4 regions of the Desulfovibrio fairfieldensis genome follow, and region 3 is predicted to be linked to each of the others. Evidence: predicted binding sites of a transcription regulator. Region 3 holds the regulator's gene; each other region holds the start of a gene.
The links. The regulator sigma-54, encoded in region 3, starts transcription at its own class of promoters, with help from an activator protein. The targets are predictions, from matches to a motif close to CTGGCACGGNNNNTGCTT.
Positions count from the first base shown of each region.

Region 1: a site for sigma-54 is predicted at 2,470-2,487, ahead of AXF13_RS12640 (flagellar hook protein FlgE). Genes of this name have one in related genera too.
Region 2: a site for sigma-54 is predicted at 1,557-1,574, ahead of flgB (flagellar basal body rod protein FlgB). Genes of this name have one in related genera too.
Region 4: a site for sigma-54 is predicted at 3,592-3,609, ahead of AXF13_RS12445 (Spy/CpxP family protein refolding chaperone). Genes of this name have one in related genera too.

Region 1 covers NZ_CP014229.1:2,995,800-3,001,428, forward strand. Annotated here, with positions in the region: gene AXF13_RS12625 (YbhB/YbcL family Raf kinase inhibitor-like protein) at 1-343, opposite strand, end outside; gene AXF13_RS12630 (pyridoxal phosphate-dependent aminotransferase) at 433-1,623, shown strand; gene AXF13_RS12635 (rhodanese-like domain-containing protein) at 1,640-2,098, shown strand; gene AXF13_RS12640 (flagellar hook protein FlgE) at 2,546-4,057, shown strand; gene AXF13_RS12645 (shikimate dehydrogenase family protein) at 4,363-5,256, shown strand; gene aroQ (type II 3-dehydroquinate dehydratase) at 5,405-5,629, shown strand, end outside.
Region 2 covers NZ_CP014229.1:1,193,071-1,198,699, forward strand. Annotated here, with positions in the region: gene AXF13_RS05105 (thermonuclease family protein) at 1-211, shown strand, start outside; gene AXF13_RS05110 (hypothetical protein) at 451-876, shown strand; gene AXF13_RS05115 (3'-5' exonuclease) at 873-1,400, shown strand; gene flgB (flagellar basal body rod protein FlgB) at 1,615-2,028, shown strand; gene flgC (flagellar basal body rod protein FlgC) at 2,042-2,482, shown strand; gene fliE (flagellar hook-basal body complex protein FliE) at 2,509-2,955, shown strand; gene fliF (flagellar basal-body MS-ring/collar protein FliF) at 3,356-5,002, shown strand; gene AXF13_RS05140 (flagellar M-ring protein FliF) at 4,983-5,201, shown strand; gene fliG (flagellar motor switch protein FliG) at 5,387-5,629, shown strand, end outside.
Region 3 covers NZ_CP014229.1:1,416,639-1,422,267, forward strand. Annotated here, with positions in the region: gene AXF13_RS05995 (Nif3-like dinuclear metal center hexameric protein) at 1-208, opposite strand, end outside; gene AXF13_RS06000 (phosphoribosylformylglycinamidine synthase subunit PurQ) at 430-1,239, opposite strand; gene AXF13_RS06005 (CTP synthase) at 1,455-3,098, shown strand; gene rpoN (RNA polymerase factor sigma-54) at 3,341-4,771, shown strand; gene hpf (ribosome hibernation-promoting factor, HPF/YfiA family) at 4,809-5,348, shown strand; gene rapZ (RNase adapter RapZ) at 5,425-5,629, shown strand, end outside.
Region 4 covers NZ_CP014229.1:2,947,009-2,952,637, forward strand. Annotated here, with positions in the region: gene AXF13_RS12430 (sigma-54-dependent transcriptional regulator) at 1-437, opposite strand, end outside; gene zraS (two-component system sensor histidine kinase ZraS) at 557-2,095, opposite strand; gene AXF13_RS12440 (periplasmic heavy metal sensor) at 2,494-2,967, shown strand; gene AXF13_RS12445 (Spy/CpxP family protein refolding chaperone) at 3,686-4,201, shown strand; gene AXF13_RS12450 (methyl-accepting chemotaxis protein) at 4,837-5,629, opposite strand, start outside.

The DNA of each region.
Region 1 (5,629 bases), 1.6 Mb from region 3:
TCTGGCCCGCCGGAGGGCAGGGGCCGCGGTAATGGCGGGTCAGGCCGCCCTCGGGGATGACGCCCGAGCCGTCGTTATCCCAGGAACCGCCGCCGAAAAAGCGTTCTTCATCGCCATACTCCACCAGACGCACGTCAAAAGTCTGCGTGCCGTCCGGCGCGTTGGCGACGAGGATTTCCGGGGAGATGCGCGAGCAACGGTGCAGATCGCGCAGAGTGACGGTAATGGTCATATCGGCCTGTTCGTCCTCCGCATTCTTGGCGGCGCAGGCGGACAGAAGCAGGGCGGCGAAAAGCGCGGGCACAATGAGCCGCGCCGTTTTGGCGAACACAGTCAGACGCATTCAGAGCCTCCAATGGAGATTGCTTTCTCTAGCTCAGCAAAGCTATAACCAATAGTCATGGCGAAGACAACAACCATCAGGAGTCGTTTATGTCAGTTCTTGCCGACAGCGTGACCGGATACCTGGGCAACGCTTCATGGATCCGCCGCATGTTCGAAGCCGGCGGCCAGCTCAAGGCGCGCTTCGGCGCGGAAAATGTCTACGATTTCAGCCTGGGCAATCCCGACCTGCCCGCCCCTTCCGCCGTGGCTGAAGGGCTGCGCGATTTCGCCGAGCACGCGGGCGAGCCCTTTGCCTTCGGCTATATGCCCAACGGCGGCTTTCCCTGGCTGCGCGAAAAGCTGGCCGCCCACCTCAGCGCCGAGCAGGGCGTCAAGCTCGCGGCCGACGACGTGTTGCTGAGCTGCGGCGCTGCGGGCGGGTTGAACGCCTTTCTGCGCGCCGTGATCAATCCCGGCGAGGAAATGATCAGCTTTGCCCCCTACTTTGTGGAATACGGCTTCTACGTCGCCAACCACGGCGGCACGTTCAAGGCCGTCATGAGCCAGAAGGACACCTTCGCCCCGGACCTCAAGGCCCTGGAGGCGGCCATCAGCGAAAAGACGCGGGTGGTGCTGATCAATTCCCCGCACAATCCCACGGGCGTGATCTACAGCCGCAAGGACCTCACGGCCCTGGCAAGCCTGCTGGAAAACAAGAGCCAGGAATACGGGCGGCCCATCTGGCTGGTGGCCGACGAGCCCTACCGCTTTCTGGCCTATGACGGCGCGGAAGTGCCTTCGGTGCTGCCCCTCTACCCCTATGCCGTGTGCATCAGCTCTTTTTCCAAAAACCTCTCCCTGCCCGGCGAGCGCGTGGGCTATGTGGCCCTTTCGCCCCGGTTGCGGGAAAAAGCCGAGCTCATGGCCGGCCTGACCCTGACCAACCGCATTCTGGGCTTTGTCAATCCGCCGGTCATCGGCCAGCACATCATGGCCAAGGCCTTGGGCAGCCAGGTGGATCTTTCCGTCTACGCGGCCCGGCGCAAAGCCATGGCCGAAGTGCTGCGCGACGCGGGCTATAAATTCCAGATGCCCGCTGGCGCGTTCTATTTCTTCCCCAAAGCGCCGGGCGGCGACGACGTGGCTTTTGTGAACAGGCTGCTGGAAGAGCGCGTGCTGGCCGTGCCCGGCTCGGGCTTCGGCTGCCCCGGCCACTTCCGCCTGGCCTTCTGCGTGGACGAAAGCGTGATCCGCAAGGCCGCCGACGGCTTCGCCAAAGCCCGCGAGGCCATCCAGTAAAAGGAGACACGGCATTATGACCCGGCATCCGCATTCACTTCCCGCCGTCACCGGCCATGCCGGGAACCGCATTCCGGCGGCTCTCGGGCTGTTGCCGGGCGTGCTGGCCTGCATCCTGTTCTGCGTCCTGCTCTGGGCCGCGCCCGCCGCCCAGGCCAAGGACGTCAGCGTGCAGGAGGCGGCGGCCCTGCTGCGGTCCCCGCCCGAGGGGCTGCTGGTTCTGGACGTGCGCACGCCAGGCGAATTCCGGCAGGGGCATCTGACCGGCGCGCGCAACCTGGACTTCTTCGGCGGCCGCTTTGATCTGGATGTGGCGGCCCTGCCCAAGGACAGGCCCGTGCTGCTTTACTGCCGCACGGGGCAGCGTTCCGCCGGAGCCCAAGAGGCACTGGAACAGGCAGGGATCAGAAACATCCTGCATATGAACCAGGGCATTGAGGCCTGGGAGAAGGCCGGGCTGCCCCTGGAAAAATAAGCAATAGTTTAGAGCAGGTAACACTGAAATGCCCTAGGGCCTGTTAACGCTATGCCTTTTTGCCCTCCTGCCGCGTCAGATTTCACCTGCTTTTTCGGTCGAGTACCAGAAGAGTACACTCCCTCAAAGCAGGTTTATCTTCCTTGCAGGCGAACAAAAATTCTATAGTGTTAACAGACCCTAGGCTCAGCCTTCATTAAAACGCCGTCCGCGAAAAGCTGCATTTTTTCGGGCAGCAAGGCGCAAAGGAGAAATTGGGCGAAGCCGTATTGAACATACCGCGAGGTCAATTTCTTTTTTGCAACGCAGCCGCACGGAAAAAGGCGGCTTTGCAGCAGGCGCTTTTAATGAGGGCTGAGCCTGATTTGCCGTTGGCATGAATACTGCTTCTCTTGGGGGCGGAGAGGAAGATTTTTCCTCTTCGCCCGCTTTTTTTCGGAGGCGCATGTGAACTCGGCACTGTACATCGGAGCCACCGGCATGAAGGGCATGAGCCAGGGCATGCAGGTGACTACCAATAATCTGGCCAATGTCAGCACCATCGGCTACAAGCAGCAGAATACCCTTTTTTCCGATATGCTCTCCACGAGCCAGGGCGGTACGGGTGACTGGTGGAACGCCCAGGAGAATTCGCGCGTGGCCCTGGGCCAGACCGGCAAGGGCGTGCAGGTGGACGCGGTGCGCACCATTTTTCAGCAGGGCGCTCTGGAGTCCACCAATACTGTCACGGACATGGCCATCAACGGCAAGGGTTTCTTCCAGGTCAGCGACGGCGCGAATCTCTACTACACCCGCGCGGGCGACTTCCGCCCGGACAACGAGGGCGTGTGGCGCACCCCCACGGGCCTGGCCCTCAACGGCTACCAGTATAACACGGACGGCAGCCTGGGCGGCCTGCAGGAAGTCAAGATCGACAGGTTCGGCACCATGCCCGCCAAGAGCACGGCCCGGGTGGATCTGACCCTCAATCTGAATTCGAATCAAAATAAGACCGAGGATGCCGACAATCCCTATTTCGGGCTGCTGGGGCTTTATAACGCGGCGGGCAAGCCCCCCCTTTCCTCCGACTCCTACGCCTATTCCCAGGCCATGACGCTCTACGACGCCGACGGCAACGCGCGCACGGTCACGGCCTATTTCGACGGCACGCCCGACAGCACGGCGGGTTCCATGATTGAATTCGTCATTGCCGCCGGAGCGGCCGCGGGCAAGACCGATGCGGACGGCAACCCCATTCAGCCTTCGGAGGGCGACGGCCTGCTGATGAGCGGCGTTCTGCAGTTCGACGCCTCGGGCCGCCTGACCGGCATGTCCGCCTTCACGCCCTCCGCGGAAGGCAGCAAGAATCTTGCGGACTGGCAGCCCGCCCAGTTGGAAGGCGGCCTGCCCCAGCTCAATCTGGACGGCGCGGCCATGACCGTGAATTTCGGCATCAGCGCCGCCGGAGGCTGGCAGAACGCTCCGGCCTCGGCGGCGGAGGTCGGCACGGACCAGAGCAAGCTGCCCTCCATGGGCGCGGGCGCCGTGCGCGCCGAAGGCGCCACCACGGCCTACAACAGCTCCTCGCCCACAGGCGGCTACAAGCAGGACGGCTATGCCGAGGGCACGCTGAGCACCATCGGCATCACGCCCGACGGAACAGTGGTGGGCCGGTATTCCAACGGCCAGGGCCAGAACCTCTGGCAGATCCCGGTCTGCCGCTTCACCAGCGAGGACGGCCTGCGCCGCGAGGGCAGCAATCTTTTCTCGGCCACTGAGGAAGCCGGGCAGATGGAAATGGGCGTGGCCGGAACGGAAAATTACGGCACCGTGAACGCCTATAACGTCGAAAATTCCAATGTGGACATGGCTACGGAAATGGTCAACATGATCATCACCCAGCGCGGCTTCCAGTCCAACAGCAAAGTGGTGACCACGGCGGACCAGATGCTTCAGAAGGCCATGGAACTGAAGCGTTAGAGCATTCCGACTTTGAAAAAGTTGGAATGCGGGGCGGCGAGTAAACCGGGCCGCCCGCCGCAACGCGGCGTGGATTCAGCCGAAGACCGCGTTCTTCGGCTGAATGAACTTTTGAAACGCTGCACGTTTCAAAGGCAATCTGCCCTAATCCGCGCCGGAACCCCTCCGGGCGGCAGATTCTGCCGCCCATCCCTGCCCACGGGGACCGCATTCTTGCCCGGCGGACCGGGATAGGCTATTCTGACGTGGCGGCGGCGTGCGTTTACGCGGCCCGCTTGTCCGTCACCGTCATCCCCGAGCCTCCCATGTCCGACATACCCCCCTTTCTTCCCTCGCAGCTCTACGGCGTGATCGGCTGGCCCCTGGCCCAGAGCCTTTCCCCGCTGCTGCACAACAGTGGTTTTCAGGCGCTGGGCATTCCGGCCGTTTATCTGCGCTGGGAAGTGCCGCCGGAACGCCTGGCCGCTTTTGTGGACAGCGTGCGCCTGCTGGGCATCCGGGGCTGTTCGGTGACCATTCCGCACAAAATGGCCCTGCTGCCCCTGCTGGACCGGGTCAGCGAGCAGGCGGAGCTGGCCGGGGCGGCCAACACCGTTTATTGGGACGGCGAAGACCTCTGCGGTGAAAATACCGACGTGAGCGGCTTTCTGGCCCCGCTGGCGGCCGTGCCCCTGGAAAACATGGACGCGCTCCTGCTGGGCGCGGGCGGCGCGGCCCACGCCGTGGCCGCCGGGCTGCGTCTGCGCCGTTGCCGCAAGGTCTTTGCGGCAACGCCCTCCAACCGCAGACACCTGTCCCTGGCCGAGCGCTTCGGCTTTACGCCCGTGCCCTGGGAGCAGCGCCACGATGTGCCAGCTAGCCTGATCATCAACGCCACGCCTCTGGGCATGCGCGGCAAATATGAGGAAGAAAGCCCCTATGATTTCAGCCTGGCCGCGCCCGGCCATGTCGCATCCGCGACAGACGCGGCGGCCGGAAACACCTACGGTGGGGACGGCGGCGCGGGCCTGGCCTACGACATCGTCTACAACCCGCTGGAAACCCGCTTTCTGCGCGAAGCGCGGCAGGCCGGGCGGCGTTGCGTCACGGGCCTGGAAATGTTCTTCGGCCAGGGCGACGCCCAGTTCCGGCTCTGGACCGGCAGGCCCCTGCCCGCCACCTCCCGGCAGGATCTGGAAGCCGCCCTGTATGGTATATAGCCAAGGTACACGTATCGAAATACCTACCATGGTCAATTGCTGTTATCAAATTCATCCAGGCAATTAACAGCACCTACCGGCAGGCTCTGGAAACCGCCCTGTACGGCGCACACTGACATCTTTCAGAGAAGAGAACGGAAATACTCCCATGAAAATTCTGATTCTGCACGGCGTCAACCTGAACATGTTCGGCAAGCGCGACCCGGCCCACTACGGCACGGCCACCCTGGCGGACATCAACGCCGCCCTGGCGGATCTGGGCAAGGAGCTGGGCGTGGAGCTGGAAACCTTCCAGACCAACCACGAGGGGGAGATGGTGGAACGCATCCACCGCGTCCCCGGCGAGGGCATCCGGGCCGTGGTCATCAACGCC
Region 2 (5,629 bases), 220 kb from region 3:
CGACAAGGGCGCGGTGAGCGCCCTGGTCCAGGTTGCCGGAACATCCGTCAATTACCAGCTTTTGGTCGAGGGCCTGGCGTGGGTGAACCGTTCGACGTGCAAGGCCATGTTCTGCCGCCGCTGGTACATTCAGGAGCATCAGGCCGTTGTGGACCGGCGTGGTCTCTGGGGCCTGAATATGAGCACGCCGCCCTGGCAGTGGAGCCGGTGAGCGGCGGGCCTGGAGCAGAGGAACTTTGAAATTTTATAAATTTCAAAGTCGGCATTCTGGCGAAAAACGTGGTTATCGTTGCTGTCGCTCCCCGTATGGCTCCGTTGTCGCAACGGGGACAGCCCTTCGGGCTGCCTTCGGTCGCTTCGCCAGAATCCACGCCGCGTTGTGGCGGCTGCCGCTTTCGCGTCAGCAGGGCAATTTCAAAATGAAATTGTTCTAAAATGCAAGGAGTGGATATGAGCGCTGTGTGCCCGCAGGACGTGCGGGATTTTCTGGACAACTGGCAGGCTGATCCGTTGAAGGCCAAAGAGGCTTTCGTGGTCTACAAGGACTTTCTCGTGGGCCTGTCCGGCGTGAGCCTGGATTTCAAGGCCCGGCCGGGCATCAGTTATTCCCTGCGCGCCCGGCATGAGGCGCAGCGGAAGCGCGAGCTTTTCGTGCTGGTGGACGTGGTGGACGACGAACCGGAAAGCCGCTGGCTGTCCGTCTGCTTTTACGCCGACATGATTACGGATCCGGACGAAAAGGGCGATTACGTGCCCGAGGGCCTGATGGGCGAGGATGCCTGCTGCTTCAACCTGGATGAGGACGACGCGGCCATGCGCGCGTATATCGCCGCCCGTCTGGCCGAAGCCGCCCGTGCCGCTGCCGCCGGGGCATGAGCGTACTGAGCGGCCCCTGTGTGGCCATTGATTTTGAAACGTCCGGCTATGCGGCCCACAGCGCCTGCGCTGTGGGCCTTGCGCGCATTGAGGACGGCCGCGTTACGGATTGCTTTTACCGTCTGTTGCGGCCGCCGTCCGCGCGCGTGCTGTTTACGGAAATCCACGGCCTGACCTGGCCCATGCTCAGGGACGCGCCCACCTTCGCCCAGGCTTGGCCGGAAGCGGGCGCGATATTGTGCGGAGCGCATTTTCTGCTGGCGCACAACGCCTCCTTTGACCGGCGCGTGCTCCTTGCCTGTTGCCGTGCCGCCGGTCTGCCCGCGCCGGAGGCGCCTTTTCTCTGCACCCTGAAAGGTTCGCGGCGCAGCCTGCCCCTGCCGTCCAAAAAACTCAATCTGGTCTGCGAGTATTTCGGCATCGCGCTCAACCACCACAATGCCGCCTCCGACGCGCAGGCCTGCGCCGAAGTCTATCTGCGGCTGCGCGGCCTCGGCGTCACGGACGCCCAGATGCGCCTCTGAGCGGCGTCATGGCCCTGTTCGGAAAAACGCCCTTGCCGGAATCCTGACTTTCGCCGCATCCTGTCCCCGCTCTGAAGGGACTTCGGCCGCGCCAAAACCTTGGCGCGGCTTTTATCTTTTATCTGCAATTATCTGAATTCGTACATAAAACAGACTGTGGAACAAACTTTGCTTCTCCGGGGCAGGCATTCCTGTCGGGAATGCGGGAGGCTTTATGAAAAGTATGTTCAACAGCCAGATCGGTCTTGTCAGCCGGGTCATGGATATGCAGCTGCAGCGGCAGAACGTGATCACCAGCAACCTGGCCAATGTGGAAACGCCCAACTACAAGCCGCGCGAGCTGGCTTTTGAAAAAGAACTGCAAAGCGCGCTGGGCCTGGACATGAAGGGGCGCATGAGCGCCACCAGCGAAGGGCATATGCCGGCGGCCTTTAATCCGGACAATTTCGGCCCTGAATGGTCCAAGCAGTTCAAGCCGCGCCAGATCCACGGCGAGGACCGCGTCAGCCTGGACAAGGAAATGGCCAAGCACGCTAAGAATCAGCTGCAATACACCGCGCTTACCCAGATTATGAGCAAAACCTTCGAAGGCATGTCCACCATAATCCAGGACGGCAAGCAGGCTTAGCTGGGAGATCGTTATGGATTTTCTGACCGCACTCGATATCGGCGCTTCCGGACTGACGGCAGACCGCACCCGTATCAACACCATCTCCATGAACCTGGCCAACGCCAAAACCACGCGCACGCCCCAGGGCGGCCCCTACCGGCGGCGCACCGTGGTGCAGGCGGCAACGGACGTGGACGATCCTTTTTCCGTGCACATGCGCTCGGCCCTGGACCGCGAGCTCAAGGGCGTGCGCGTCATGGCCGTGACCATGGACAAGCGCCCGCTCAAGCAGGTCTATGAGCCTGGGCATCCCGACGCCAACGCCGAGGGCTATGTTTCGTATCCGGACATCAATGTGGTGGAGGAAATGGCCAACCTGATGAGCGCCCAGCGCAATTACGAAGCCAATGTCACCACCGTGGAAGCCATCAAGGGCATGTACAACAAGGCCCTGGAAATCGGCAAGTCATAGGCCGTGCAAGTCGATAGGAGTATGTCATGAGCGTTCAGGCACTGGGCTTGCGGGCCTACAGCGATGCGTTGCAGCACTTCAACAAGGTGGACGGCTCTCTCAAGCAGGGCATGCCCGTGGGCAAACAGACCTTGTTTTCCCACACCCTGGACCAGAGCCTGCTGCGCGACAGCGTGGACAAAGGGGAGACTTTCGGCGCGCAGGCCGATTTCATCCGCTACCCCGACCAGCAGCACACGCCCGTCACGCCGTCCAACAGCTTCGGCGACACGATCAAAGGCTCGCTGAACAAGGTCAATGAGCTGCAGAGCGCCAAGGCCCAGGCCATTGACGACTTCGCCTCGGGCCGCAGCCAGAACGTGCATGAGCTGATGATCACCATGCAGAAATCCAGCCTGGCCATGAAGCTGACCAGCGCCGTGCGCGGCAAGGTGTTGGAGGCGTATAAGGAAATTTCCAAGATGCAATTCTAGAAAGCGTCGTCACGAATATCTTTTCGGTTATCTCTGCGTCAAACTTCGCCCGCTTTTTCAGCCGAGTACCATAAGAGTACACTCCTTCAAAACGGGCTTGTTTTCCTTGATATAACACGAAAATCTATCTCGTGACGACACTTTCCTGCGACAGGTCCGCATTTCCCGCACGATAAAAAAATTTCTTTCCGCACAACAGTCAGCCCCGCGTCCGTGTCCGGCGCGGGGCTGACTGTTTTCTGGTCTTGCGTCACAAATTTGAACAATCAGGACGACTCGCCTTGTATTTTATTAAATATTGTTGTTTTTCAATGTGTTAAAAATTGGCATGGCAATTGCTATTCCTGGGCAATGCCCGGCTTGCTGCCGGAAAGACTGAGAAAGGACCGGGGGAAACGCCATGCCCGCTTTCATTGCGAATTTCGTGGACACTCTGAAGGGAATCTGGAGCAAGATGAGCGTCATTCAGCGCGTGGCCGTGGCAGGCGGCGCGGTGGCGCTGCTCGCGGCTGTCATCGGACTCTCGGTCTGGGTGGGCCGACCCGAATACCGTGTGCTCTATTCCAATCTGGGGGCGGAAGACGCCAGCCATGTGGTCAAGGCCCTGCAGACCGACAAAATTCCCTATCAGCTGGCCGACAACGGGGCCACCATCATGGTGCCCAAGGAAGTGGTCTACGACCAGCGCATCAAGATCGCCGGAGAAGGCGGTCTGGTGGGGCAGGGCATCGGCTTTGAAATTTTTGACAAGGTCAAGGTGGGCCAGACCGACTTTGTGCAGAAAATCAACTACACCCGCGCGCTCCAGGGCGAACTTTCGCGCACCATCAGTGAATTCCCCAGCGTGGAAAGCGCCCGCGTGCATCTGGTCATCCCCCAGCGCAGTCTTTTTGTGGAGGAGCGCCAGTCCCCCTCGGCCTCGGTGGTGCTCAAACTGACCAATCCCAACAGCAAGCCCGATCAGAAAGAAATCAGCGCCATCCTGAACATGATGCTCATGGCCGTGGAAGGCCTGGACAAGGGCCACGTGTCCATCACGGATAACGGCGGCAAGGTGCTCTATCAGCCGGAAGAAGACAGCCTGGCCGGTGCCAGCAGCACCCAGATGGAGCATCGCCTTCAGGTGCAGCGCAATCTGGAACGGCGCATTGAGGAAATGCTGCAACCCCTGTTCGGGCCGGGCCGGGTCATCGCCAAGGTCAACGCGGACATGGATTTCAGCCAGAAAACCATTCGCCGGGAATTTTTCGACCCTGAAAAAACCGCCGTGCGCAGCGAACAGCGCAGTGAGGAAAGCCAGCAGGGCCGGGCCAATCTTGAAGCGGGCGCGCCGGACACCAATTTTCGCGGCGACGGCATCACCGGCTCCGTTTCAGACCAGAACGGCACCCGCGAAACCCGCACCACCAACTACGAAATCAACAAGGAAGAGCAGCAGATCGTCGCCAATGTGGGGGATTTGCGCCGCCTGACCGTTGCGGTTATCATTGATGGGACGTATGAAAAGGCTGACGGCAAATGGTCCTTTGTGCCCCGCAAGGCGGAAGAGCTGGATCGCGTGCGGCAGCTGGTTTCCAACGCCGTGGGCCTGGACAAGGGGCGCGGCGACTTGCTGGAGGTGAGTTCCGCTCCCTTTACCGATTCGGAACCGCCCAAGGACCCCAATTTCGCCGACTTGCTGGCCGATTACGCCGAGCGTCTGGGCAAACCGTTGCTTAACGCCCTGCTGGCCTTCCTCTTCCTGATGCTGATCGTGCGGCCAGTGGTGCTGGCACTGATCCGGCCCAAGGTGGAAGCCGGGGAAATGGTGGAAGGCCTGGAAGGCCTGCCCGCGGCCGAGGAACAGCTTGCCCTGTACGAAGCCCTGGAAGAAGCGGCCAAGGCCGACGAGGAAGGTCCCGAACAGGAAGAGGATGACGGCGAGTTGGTGTTCAAGGATATTGAAGCCCTGAAAGCGCACATCTTTACCCTTTCCGACAATCACATGGAACAGGTGGTGACCTTGGTGCGCGGATGGATGAGGAATGATGAAACAGCAAAGGCCTGATCTTAAATCGCTGCCGTCCGGGGGCGGGGGAACGTCCCGCCTGCCTTCCCTGGCCGAGCTCAAGGCTTTGCGGCATGCCCAGAAGGAAACCAACCAGCGGGTGGAGGAGTTGAAATTGCGCCTCTTCCACTTCACGGAACAGCACATGGACCAGGCTGTCCGGCTGATCCGGCGCTGGCTTGAGGACAGGGAAAAATAACAACGGACGCCCTCCAGTGCGCGCGTACCCGAGCTTTAGAGCATTTTCACCATGAAATTCTCTTTACTGTTAAAATGCTCGGCCTTGCGAGACGAAGTGGAGCAAGGCTCGCGAGATTTCCGTAGGCGGGCTTTGCCCGCCGTCAAGCGGAAATCTCAAGTGTAATTACTTTTAAGGAGTAGGGGATGGAGTTGACCGGCCATCAGCGTATTGCCGTGCTGTTGCTCGCCATGGGCGACAAATTTACGGCTGACGTCTTCAAGCGCATGGAGCGGCAGGAAATAGCCGACGTCTCCAAAGCCATTGTGGAACTGGAGCCCGTGCCCAGGGAAACCGTGGAGGAAGTGCTGCGCGAGTTCCATGAATCCCTGGTGGACGGCGTGGATATGATCTCCGGCGGCAGCGATACCGTGAAGCGTCTGCTGGTC
Region 3 (5,629 bases):
TGAGCGCCAGGGGGTGGTGGCTCAAAATGCACTGCGCCCCCCGTTCCAGCGCCTGACGCACCGAGGCGGGCGTGGGGTCCAGGCAGACGGCCAGCATGTCGGCTTCACTTCTGTGCGCTGCTACCTGCAGGCCCGAGATATCCCAGGGGGCGGCGGCGTCCAGAGGCGCGATTTTTTCAATGGCGCTAAATATTTCAATGAGTTGCATTGATATTGCCCTCAATAAAAAAGGCACTTTCTTGCACTTGAACAGAGAAAGCGCCTTAAAAAATCATCCGGCGTAAAAAAAGAAAGCGGGAATGTGCGGCAAACGTGTACACACCTTGTCTGACGCGCGCGGCTCTGAGCGAACCACGCGGCTGTTGCACGATGTTGCGGTTAATCTTGATATTCTGTCCGTATAAGTCGGCTTTGTCAAGGCCGGGCCAGCTACTGGCCGCGCAGATAGCGCACGGCATTGACGAACAGCAGGGTGCCCGGCGGGTCCAGTTCGCCCCTGGTCCAGGCGGGATGATTGGTCACATGGTGAAAGGCTTCGGGATGCGGCATGAGGCCCAGCACGCGTCCTGTGGGGTCGGTGAGTCCGGCAATGGCCAGCGGCGAGCCGTTGGGGTTATAAGGATACTCCTGCGTGGGCTTGCCGCTTTCCGGGTCGGCATATTGGAGAGCGATGAGCTGTTCGGCCGCAATACGACGCAGACATTCCTCGTCACGGGGAATGAGCTTGCCTTCGCCGTGGCGCACGGGCATGGCCAGCAGGGGCAGGCCTTTGGTGAACACGCAGGGGCTGTCGGAATTGGGCAGCAGATGCACCCAGCGGTCCTCGAAGCGGGCGGAATCGTTGTGCCCCAAGGATGCCTGGCGCTCGAAGCGGACGCCGCCCAGCGCGGGCAGCACGCCCAGTTTGACCAGCAGCTGGAAGCCGTTACAGATGCCGAGGATCAGCTTGCCCTGGTCCAGAAATTCCCGCAGGCTTTGCAGCAGCGGCGTGCCTTGGGCGTCTTTCAAATAGCGCCAGCGCATGGCCGCGGTCTGGGCCGCGCCCAGATCGTCGCCGTCCAGAAAGCCGCCGGGGAAAATCAGAAAATGGTAGCCCGCAAGGCATACGTTGCCCGCCACCAGATCGGAGAAATGCACCACGTCGGCCCTGTCGGAACCGGCCAAGCGGGCCGTGTGCGCGGTTTCCAGATGGGAATTGGTACCGTAGCCGGTGATGACCAGAGTATTGACTGTAGCCATGCGGGAGGAGCCTCCTTAGGAGCAGCCTGAAATACGCCCGGCCCGGAGCGGGGTAGGGCCGCGCGTCCAACCACACGGCGGGACGCATGCTGAAAAAGGGAAAATTACATTACTTGCCTTATCAGACTTAGTCAATGCTAGCCAAAAAAATCAATTGGGTGTATCAGCATGCGGTTACGCGGAACCGTGCATTCAAGCAAAACAGGTGGGAGGCCATGAAAACCAAATTTATTTTTGTGACGGGCGGGGTTTTGTCTTCACTGGGCAAAGGCTTGGCGGCCGCTTCGCTGGGCGCGCTTTTACAGACGCGCGGCCTGTCGGTGACCATTCAGAAGCTGGATCCTTATATTAATGTGGATCCGGGCACCATGAACCCCTTCCAGCACGGCGAAGTTTTCGTGACCGACGACGGGGCCGAGACCGACCTTGATCTGGGCCACTACGAGCGTTACCTCAACGTGCCCATGTCGCGCAAAAACAACACCACCTCGGGCTCCATCTACAATCACGTCATTGCCAAAGAGCGGCGCGGCGACTATCTGGGCGCCACCGTGCAGGTGATCCCGCACATCACCGACGAGATCAAGCATACCGTGCTTTCCCTGGCCGAGGGCGAGGGCGCGCCGGACGTGGCTATCATAGAAATCGGCGGCACGGTGGGCGACATTGAGGGCCTTCCTTTCCTGGAGGCGATCCGCCAGTTGCGTTCGGAACTGGGGCGCGACAACTGCCTGAACATTCACCTGACCCTGGTGCCCTATCTGCGTTGCGCCGGTGAACACAAAACCAAGCCTACCCAGCACAGCGTCAAGGAGCTGCTTTCCATCGGCATCCAGCCGGACATCATCCTCTGCCGCTGCGAACAGAGCATCCCCCAGGAAATGCGCAAAAAGATCGCCCTGTTCTGCAATGTGGACCAGGACGCGGTCTTTTCCTCCGTGGACGTGGACAACATTTATGAAGTGCCCCTCAAGTTCTACGAGGAAGGTTTTGACCAGAAAGTCGCCATCATGCTGCGCCTGCCCGCGCGCAACGCCCACCTGGAATCCTGGGAAAAGCTGGTTCACGACAGCGCCAATCCCCAGGGCAAGGTGACCATTGCCATTGTGGGCAAGTATGTTGACCTGAAAGAAGCCTACAAGAGCCTGCACGAAGCCCTGATCCACGGCGGCGTGGCCAACCGGGTGGCTGTGGAGTTGCGCTACGTCAACTCCGAAAATGTGACCGAACACAACGCGGCTTCAGTGTTCAAGGGCTGTGACGGCATTCTGGTGCCCGGCGGCTTCGGTTACCGCGGCGTGGAGGGCAAGATCGCGGCTATCCGCTACGCCCGCGAAAAACACGTGCCCTTCTTCGGTATCTGTCTGGGCATGCAATGCGCTGTCATTGAATTTGCCCGCCATGTGGCCGGTCTGGACGACGCCAATTCCGAGGAGTTCAATCCCCTGTCCGACCACAAGGTTATTTACCTGATGACCGAATGGTTCGACTTCCGCACCAAAAATGTGGAAAAACGCGACGCCAGCAGTGATAAGGGGGGCACCATGCGTCTGGGTTCCTATCCCTGCAAGGTATTGCCCGGCACCAAGGCCCACGAAGCCTACAAAAAGGATATGGTGGACGAACGGCATCGCCATCGCTATGAGTTCAACAATGCCTTTAAGGAAATTCTGGGCCAGAAGGGCATGGCCTTCAGCGGCACGGCGCCGGACGACTCTCTGGTGGAAATTATGGAGCTGCCCGACCATCCTTGGTTCCTGGGCTGTCAGTTCCATCCCGAGTTCAAATCCCGCCCCATGGAAGCCCATCCTTTGTTCCGCGAATTCATCAAGGCGGCCAAAAAGCAATCCAAAGCCTGAGCGCCGTTTTGTCGCTTGGCTTGTGATGTCTGAAAGGGGAGGCCTGAGGCCTCCCCTTTGCCGTAACTGAGACTTGGTTCCCTGCGGTTTCCGTAGGGGCGCGCCGCCCGGCGCAAGCCTTGCGGCCTTTCCCTTTTTGTTCGCAGCTTCCGTCTATTGCATAATTTTTCAGCATATGGCACAATTTTTGTAAATGAGAACTCCGTTCAGACATTGTAGCTTATCAGCCTAAAAGAGCAGACATGGCACTGGAACTTCGTCAGCAATTGAAATTGGCTCAGCAACTGGTCATGACGCCGCAGTTACAGCAGGCCATCAAGCTGCTTCAGCTCTCGCGCGTGGAACTGCTGGAAACCGTGCAGCAGGAGATGCTGGACAATCCTTTTCTTGAGGAGCTCTCGGGTGATGAGTCTTCTTCGGATCAGGCCGCCCAGACAGAGCGCCGGGAGGCCGTTGAAGAAGAGGTCTACGACAAGGAACTCGCCAAGGATGCCTCGTGGGAGGACTATCTCGGCGAGTTCGCCAGCACTCCGCGCCAAGTACAGCCGCGTGACTTTGAAGCGGCTGAAGAAATTTCTCCTCTGGAAGCCCGTTATGCCGCCAAGCCCACATTGGAAGGGCATCTGCTCTGGCAGCTGCGCCTTTCCATGCTGACCGAGGCGCAAAAGGAAATCGGCGAGGTCATCATCGGCAATCTGGCTTCCTCCGGCTATTTGCAGGCCACCTTGGAAGAAATCGCGGAGATGACCACATCCACGCCCGACGAGGTGCGGGCGGTACTGGAAAGAGTGCAGCTTTTTGATCCCATAGGGGTGGCCGCGCGCGACGCGCGCGAGTGTCTGCTGATCCAGCTGAAAAGTCTGAACTATGACCGGGATCCCATTCTTCTCGATCTGGTCCAGTCTCACCTGGAAGATCTGGAGGCCAAGCGCTACAAGCCTCTGCTGCGCAAGTTCAAGCTGGATATGGAGGAACTCAAGGAATATCTGAACATCATCCAGAGCCTTGATCCACTGCCCGGCGCCAGTTTCGGCGGCGGCGAACCCACCTATGTGAGCCCGGACGTCTTTGTGTACAAGATGGGCGATGAATTCGTCATTCTGCTCAATGAAGACGGTTTGCCGCAGTTGCAGCTTTCCTCGCTCTGCCAGATGAATATGGGATCTTCCTCGGATAAGGAAAAGGAATACTGTACGGAAAAAATGCGCTCGGCCTCCTGGCTGATCAAGAGCCTGTATCAACGCCAGCGTACGCTGTACAAGGTGGTGGAGAGCATTGTGCGCCACCAGCAGCCGTTTTTTGAAAGCGGCGTCACCAAACTGGCTCCGCTGATTCTAAAAGACATTGCCGACGATATCAGCATGCACGAATCAACCGTAAGCCGGATCACTACCAACAAATACGTGGCGACGCCCCACGGGATTTTTGAGCTGAAGTTCTTCTTTAACAGCGGCCTTGAGCTGGACGACGGCAGCCAGGTCGGCTCGGAAAGCGTTAAGGCGCTGATCAAGAAGTTCATAGCCGATGAAGACTCCAAGGCCCCCTTGAGTGACGAACGCATCGGAGAAATGCTCAAGGAGCGCCTGAAAGTGAATATTGCCCGGCGTACGGTGGCCAAGTACCGCACGGCGCTGGACATTCCCTCGTCGTCACGGCGTAAGGAGCACTTCTGATCTCACAGCGGTGCTTTGCAATCCCAAGGAGGAACGCATGAATATCTCTTTCGCCTTCAAGAATTTTGAGGCCTCCGATCATTTGAAGAAGTATGCCCGCCGCCGCATGGAAAAGTTGGGGCGGTTTTATGGCAAGTCCGCGGGTCTGGAAGTAAGCGTCGTGCTGACGGTGGATAAATTCCGCCATCGTTGCGAAGTGACCGTTTCCGGCGAGGGCCTGCATATCAACGCCACCGAGCAGACCTCCGATATGTACGCGGCTATCGACCTTGTGACCGACAAGGTGGAAGCCCAGATCAAGCGTCAGGTGTCCCGCGTCAAGGAACAGCGCCGTAAGGCCCGCAATGCCGATGTGGACGTCTTTACCTACAATCTGGAAGCCCAGCCCGAGGAAAGTCAGACCGTGGTGGGCACGGACCGCTTCGCGCCAAAGCCGCTGCACCTGGATGAGGCGCTGATGCAACTGGATTCCATCGGCAGCGAATTTCTGGTCTTTCTCAATGCCGAAAGCAATCGCGTCAATGTGGTTTACCGACGGCGCACTACAGGCTACGCCCTGATTGATCCCGTGTTGTAGCCGTTCCGCCATACTTTTTCCGCCGGGCCTGTCTTCGCACGAAGATCGGCCCGGTGGTTCCCAGTGAAGTATACGTATGAGCACGTCACAGCAGCCCCCCTGCCGCAGTCCGTCCGATCCGGATTCATCTGCTGACACGCCCAAAGTCGCCCATGATCGCCCTGTGCAGGTCTGTATTGTCACCGGTCTTTCCGGCGCGGGCAAAAGTACGGCCGTGCAGGTTTTTGAAGATCTGCGCTATTTCGCCGTGGACGGTCTGCCCGCAAGTCTGGCCCCGGAAA
Region 4 (5,629 bases), 1.5 Mb from region 3:
CGGCCCAGAATGCCCGGGCGGGTCGCGGCGTCGGTGAGCTGGCGGCGCAGTTCACGGTTTTCCACGCTCAGGCGGGAATGTTCGATGGCCTTTTCCAGCGTGTGCTTGAGGGCCTCGAAATCCAGGGGCTTGACCAGATAATCATACGCGCCCAAGCGCAGGGCCTCCACGGCGGTTTCCACCGAGGAATAGGCCGTCATCAGCACCACCGGCAGCGCCGGATTATATTCCAGAATGCCCTTGAGCGCGTGGATGCCGTCCATGCGCGCCATACGCACATCGGTCAGCACCGCGTCAAAGGCCTTTTCCCGCACCCGGTCCACGGCTTCGTCGCCGTCGGTAGCCTCATCCACCGTATAGCCCCAGGACCTCAGCATGGTTTTGAGCATGCCGCGGTGGGCATCGTCGTCATCGACCACTAAAATGTCGGCATTCACCCTTACCCCTCCTTGCCGTATATACGGATACACGCCGGGGACACGGGCCGGGCGACCGGCCCCGCCGCCCGTGCCGGCGTTCCACCGGATTATTCTCATTTTCGGGATTGCCGCAAGGCCTAGTTTTTCCGCCCCTTGCCGCGATAGCGCAGCTCGGGAAATTCCTCAGGCGCTTTGGGCGCCAGGGGCAGCCAGAGGCGAAAAATGGTTTCCCCATGGCCGTCTTCACCGGCGAGATGCGAATAGACGCTGATTTCGCCGTTATGCGCCGCCACGATCTTGTGCACCATGGCCAGCCCCAAACCCGTGCCCTGGCCTTTGGTCGTGAAATAGGGATCAAAAATATGAGCCCTGGCGGCGGGATCAATGCCCTTGCCCGTATCCCGCACCATCAGGCAGACCCGCCGTTTGGCCTTGGCGATGACCAGGGTCATGCGCCCACCGTCGGGCATGGCGTCCAGAGCATTGAGACAAAGATTGAGCAGGGCCTGGCCCATGCGCTCCGAATCCACCAGCACGTTGGGCACGCGCCGGGAGGTGCGATATTCCAGCCTGACGTTGCGTTGCTCCGCGTCCTGGCGGATCAGACGCATGACGTGCGCCACCACATTCTCCAGGCAGACCGGGCGCGGGCGCACGTCGCTGGGCCGGGAAAGGCCGATCAGATCCGTAATCACCCGGTTCAGGCGGTCCACCTCGCGCACCATGACGGCGGCGGCCTCGCGGTCGTCGCTGCCCTCGGGGAAGCGCTGGCCGAAATAGGTGGCATAGCCCTTGATGGAACTCAAAGGATTGCGGATCTCATGCGCCACGCCCGCCGCCAGATTGCCCACAGCGGCCAGTTTTTCCTTGCGGCGCACCTCTTCCTCCAGACGGCGCACTTCGCCTTCGGCCTTGCGCTGCCGCTGACGCGACTCGCGGGCGCGCTGGGCATAATACAGGGCCAGCAGGCAGAGCAGCCCCACCAGCAGCGTCACCGCAGCCAGCATGGCCACATAGTCCCGGTTCTGGCTGCGGGTGATCTCAAAGGGCGAGACATCCAGGCCCAGAAAAATGATCGGCATGGGAAAACCCTTGGGGATGTCGCGCAGGCCCGGCGTGAAGTAACGGTAGACCACGAAGACCCGTTGCCCCTCTATTCTCATGATGCCCCATTGCGCCGCCGCGCCCGGGGCCAGCTCGCGCATGCGCCTGTCATCCAGTTCCCGGCCCTCAAGCTGGAGAATCTCGCCCAGGCGCACCCGTTTGCTGTGGGCCACGATAGTGCCGTCGGGCATGGTCACGGCCACGAACATAATATCCGGGCTGGCCGCCATTTCCTCCAGCAGAACCTGCAGGCGCACCCCGGCCTCGCTGCGCATGCCCGAACGCAGAATGCTTTCAAAAGCCATGATCAGCGAAGAGCCTTTTTCCGCCAGCAAACGGGCCATGGCGGCTTCACTGCGCTCAATGGAGATAAAGGCCAGCAGCCCCACCATCAGGGCCAGCACCACGGCCGCGCCCCCCAGTACCAGGCCCAGGGGCGTGCGGGAAGCCCCCACGCGCATGGCCAGAGCGCGGGGAGGCGCATCGGGAGCCGGGGCGTCGCCTCCGCCGGACACACCAACCGCGCCGGGCGCTTCCGGTTCGGACCGGACATCGTCTTGCTCAGCATTCATATTTCGACTATAGCCGTCCCGCCCGCGACTGTCATCCCATGGGCCGCCGTGGGGTTAAATTTTTTGCACGTTTTTTGCAAGAAATTCCTGAAATAGACGAAAGCAAACAACAGGCGCTCTTAACGCTTGCGCCACGGAAAACGGCCTGATATTGGCTGAGCGATACGCCGATTTAGTCAAAGCTCTGCGGCAGGCGGTTTGCGATCCAGCTACGACACAGAGAATGACAGCAATTTCGCCGTCTGTCGTCCCGTATAACACAGCATTGTCGTTGTTTGCACGCATTCGCCGTCTGTATCCACATGGTTTACAGATCTGTCTACGGGCAATATTTCCGCGCCGTACCATTCGGCATCACGAGCGCATATGCCGGATCGAACTATAATAAAGGTTAACATATGCTAAAAACTTGTTTTTCGCTTTGCCTTCTGGCGGCGTTCTGCCTGTCGCAGCCCGTGGTTGCGGGGCATAGCGGCCCCGGCCCGTACAACGGGCAGGGCGAATACAGGATGGGACGCTATCGCGGCAACGTCCAGGATATAGATGATTGGCTGGAACAGCTCCCCCCGAATCAGCAGAACAAAGCCAGAAGAATCATAGATGACGCCCGCCCAAGGGTCCGGGAACTGCGCGGCCGCATCCGGGAAAAGATGGCGGAACTGGAAAGCCTCAGCTACGACCAGGGAACCTCTCCGGATACCCTGCCCCGCCTGGGACGGGAACTGCAACAGTTGCGCGACGCCCTGCGAGCCTCCCTGGTGGATGTAGACGAACGCCTGCGCCGTGAAGTGGGCGTTTCGCTGGGGCCGCCCGTCAGCCGGGGCTGCCGGATGAGCCATGCCGGCATTCCCCCGGCGGATGAAGAAGATTAGAGGTTGCCGTCACGAGCGTCTGATTGCGAAAATGTGGTTTTTCACTGGCTCGCGGGGCTGCGCCGCCCCAAACCTCTACGGGTTCTGTGTGTCTGATTTGGAAAATTAGACACGAGCCCCCATCCGTTCACTAAGAGCATTTCAACTTTGAGAATGCGCATTCTCAAAGTTTTTAAGACGCTCGCCCTACTCTCAATGTCCGTACGGCGCGCTTCGCGTGCCTGCGGCCATGGCCCTGCGGGCCACCCTTCGGGTCGGTCTCCGGCGCTTAGCTCTGCTGTCGTCATCCGTAAGGCGGCTATGCCGCCTTACGGATGACGCTCGTGGCGGGCGTCTGCTTACGCAGCCACCAGAGCAATTTCAAAGTGAAATTGCTCTAAGAACTCCGGGCTCCGGCGCGGCCGACCGGCCCCCGCCTGATATCTTGTCGGCACGGGGTCGCTTTTTCCACTTCTCCCCCCGTGCCCCTCCGCTTCCGCCTGTGTGAAATACAGCCACCTGTGTAAATTTTATACAACCTGTACGCGCTCTGTATAAAAAGCATACGCCCCGCTTTTTATTCTTCCTGCATCAATAGAGGAGAAACTCTATTAAATTATAATAGGTTAGCCGTTTTGTCGGACTTTGGCACGCGCATTGCTATAAGAGGGCATGACGCACGGAACACCGGGCGCCGAGAGAAAAATAACCTAACTGCTTGAAAGGTAAGGAGATTATAATGAGAAGTTCCCGTTTCATTCTGCCCGCCCTGCTGGCCGCCGCTCTGACTGGTGGCGTTCTGGTCACGGACAGCATGGCCCGCTCCCACTACAGCCCTGATTCCGGCTACGGCTGCGAAGGCTGCCCCGGTGGGTACGGCCAAGGATGGAACAGAGGCGCGGCTCTGAGCCCCGAGCAGCAGGAAAAATATACAAAGATCGTGGACGAGTACGCCAAGCGTATGGATCCCCTCCAAGACCAAATTTTCGTAAAACGGCAGGAATTGCGTGCCCTGAGGAACGCTACCAACCCCGATGTCAAAGCTGTACGGGAAACAGCTACGGAACTAACGAAATTAAATAATCAGCTGGGCGCCCTGCACGATGAAATGGCCCAGCGCCTTGAAAAGGAAGTGGGTGAACCCGCAGGCGCAGACACCCGTCCTAATGGATACGGTCCCGGTTACCACATGAGGGGCCACGGTATGGGTTACGGTCACGGCATGGGCTATGGCCATGGTATGGACCAATACTAGCCGACAGCAACCTTTAACCTGCTGAATCACCAACTTGCTTATCCGCCGACGGGCGGTCGACATATACGAAAAAAAATAAAACAAATTTCCTTGCCGCTCCCAGCCCCCATCAGGAGCGGCAAGGAGAACCCCCCGAAAAACCTCCTCCTTTGAACAGAACCCTCTAACCATCGGAACATCCTCCCTCTCAGCGGCCGCCGGTTGCCCCCGGCGGCCGCCCTTCCTTTTTAAGCATGGCGTCCGCAAGCGGCGCCGCCCGCTACAAATCTACACGGCAAACCCTGTCCATTGCGGTCTCACCGCGCCCAGCCGACGGCCGCATCCACAATTCAGCCCTTTCGCGGCACGCGGCAGCACACGTCTGAAAGACCGGCCGCTCCAAGTAGAAATTCTCCCCGCCCGAAGGATCAACCATGGCTGCAAAGCCCGCCCGGGAAGCGTGGCCGCCGTGACGCAGCGAAAAACCACGTTTTTCGCAATCAGACACGGGATGCCCGCGCCCTGTTGCCGAATCTTCCGTCCCAACAGGACCTGAGGCCGCCGGAAACGGCAATTGCCCCGTCAACGACGACAGCCGGCGTTGCCGCCGGCTGTCATACTGTCGCAGGGAGAAAAAACGCGTCGTGCCGCGGAAATCAGGCTTCTTTCATACGGATGATGAGCTCATTGAGCCGCTGGGCTTGCGCGGCAAGGTCGGACACGGCCTTGGAGGCCTCGGCCATGGCCCCGGCGGTCTGGCGGGACATATCGTTGACCTGGACGATGGACTGGTTGATCTCCTCGCTGGCTGCGGACTGCTCCTCGCTGGCCGTGGCGATGGCGTTGACCTGGTCCCCCGTGGCTACCACGGTGGCGACGATCTCTTCCAGGGCCGCGCCGGAGCGGCTGGCCAGTTTGTTGGCCTCGCCGATGCGTTCCACGGCGTTGTCCACGCCGGTCATGCTCTTTGCCGTGCTTTCCTGAATAGCCGTGATGGCGTTGCCCACGTCGTTAGTGGAGGCCATGGTCTTTTCAGCCAGTTTGCGTACCTCGTCGGCCACCACGGCGAAACCGCGCCCGGCCTCGCCCGCGCGGGCGGCCTCAATGGCCGCGTTGAGCGCCAGAAGGTTGGTTTGGTCCGCGATGTCCGAAATCACGGCCATAATCCGGCTGATGTCCCGGGCGTGTTCATTGAGCTGGGCCATATCGCCCTTGAGGGCCAGGGACATCCGATGCACATCCTCAATGCTGCGCACGGCCTTTTCCACCACCTGCGCACCGGCCTCGGCCTTTTCCTTGGTCTCGGCGGAGGCGCTGGAGGCGGAACCGGCATTTTTGGCGACTTCCTGCACTGTGGCGTTCATCTCGTTCATGGCTGTGGCCGCTTCGGAGAGCCGCGTGGCGGACTCGGCCGCGCCCCTGTCGGACTGCTCAATCTGGGCCGACAAC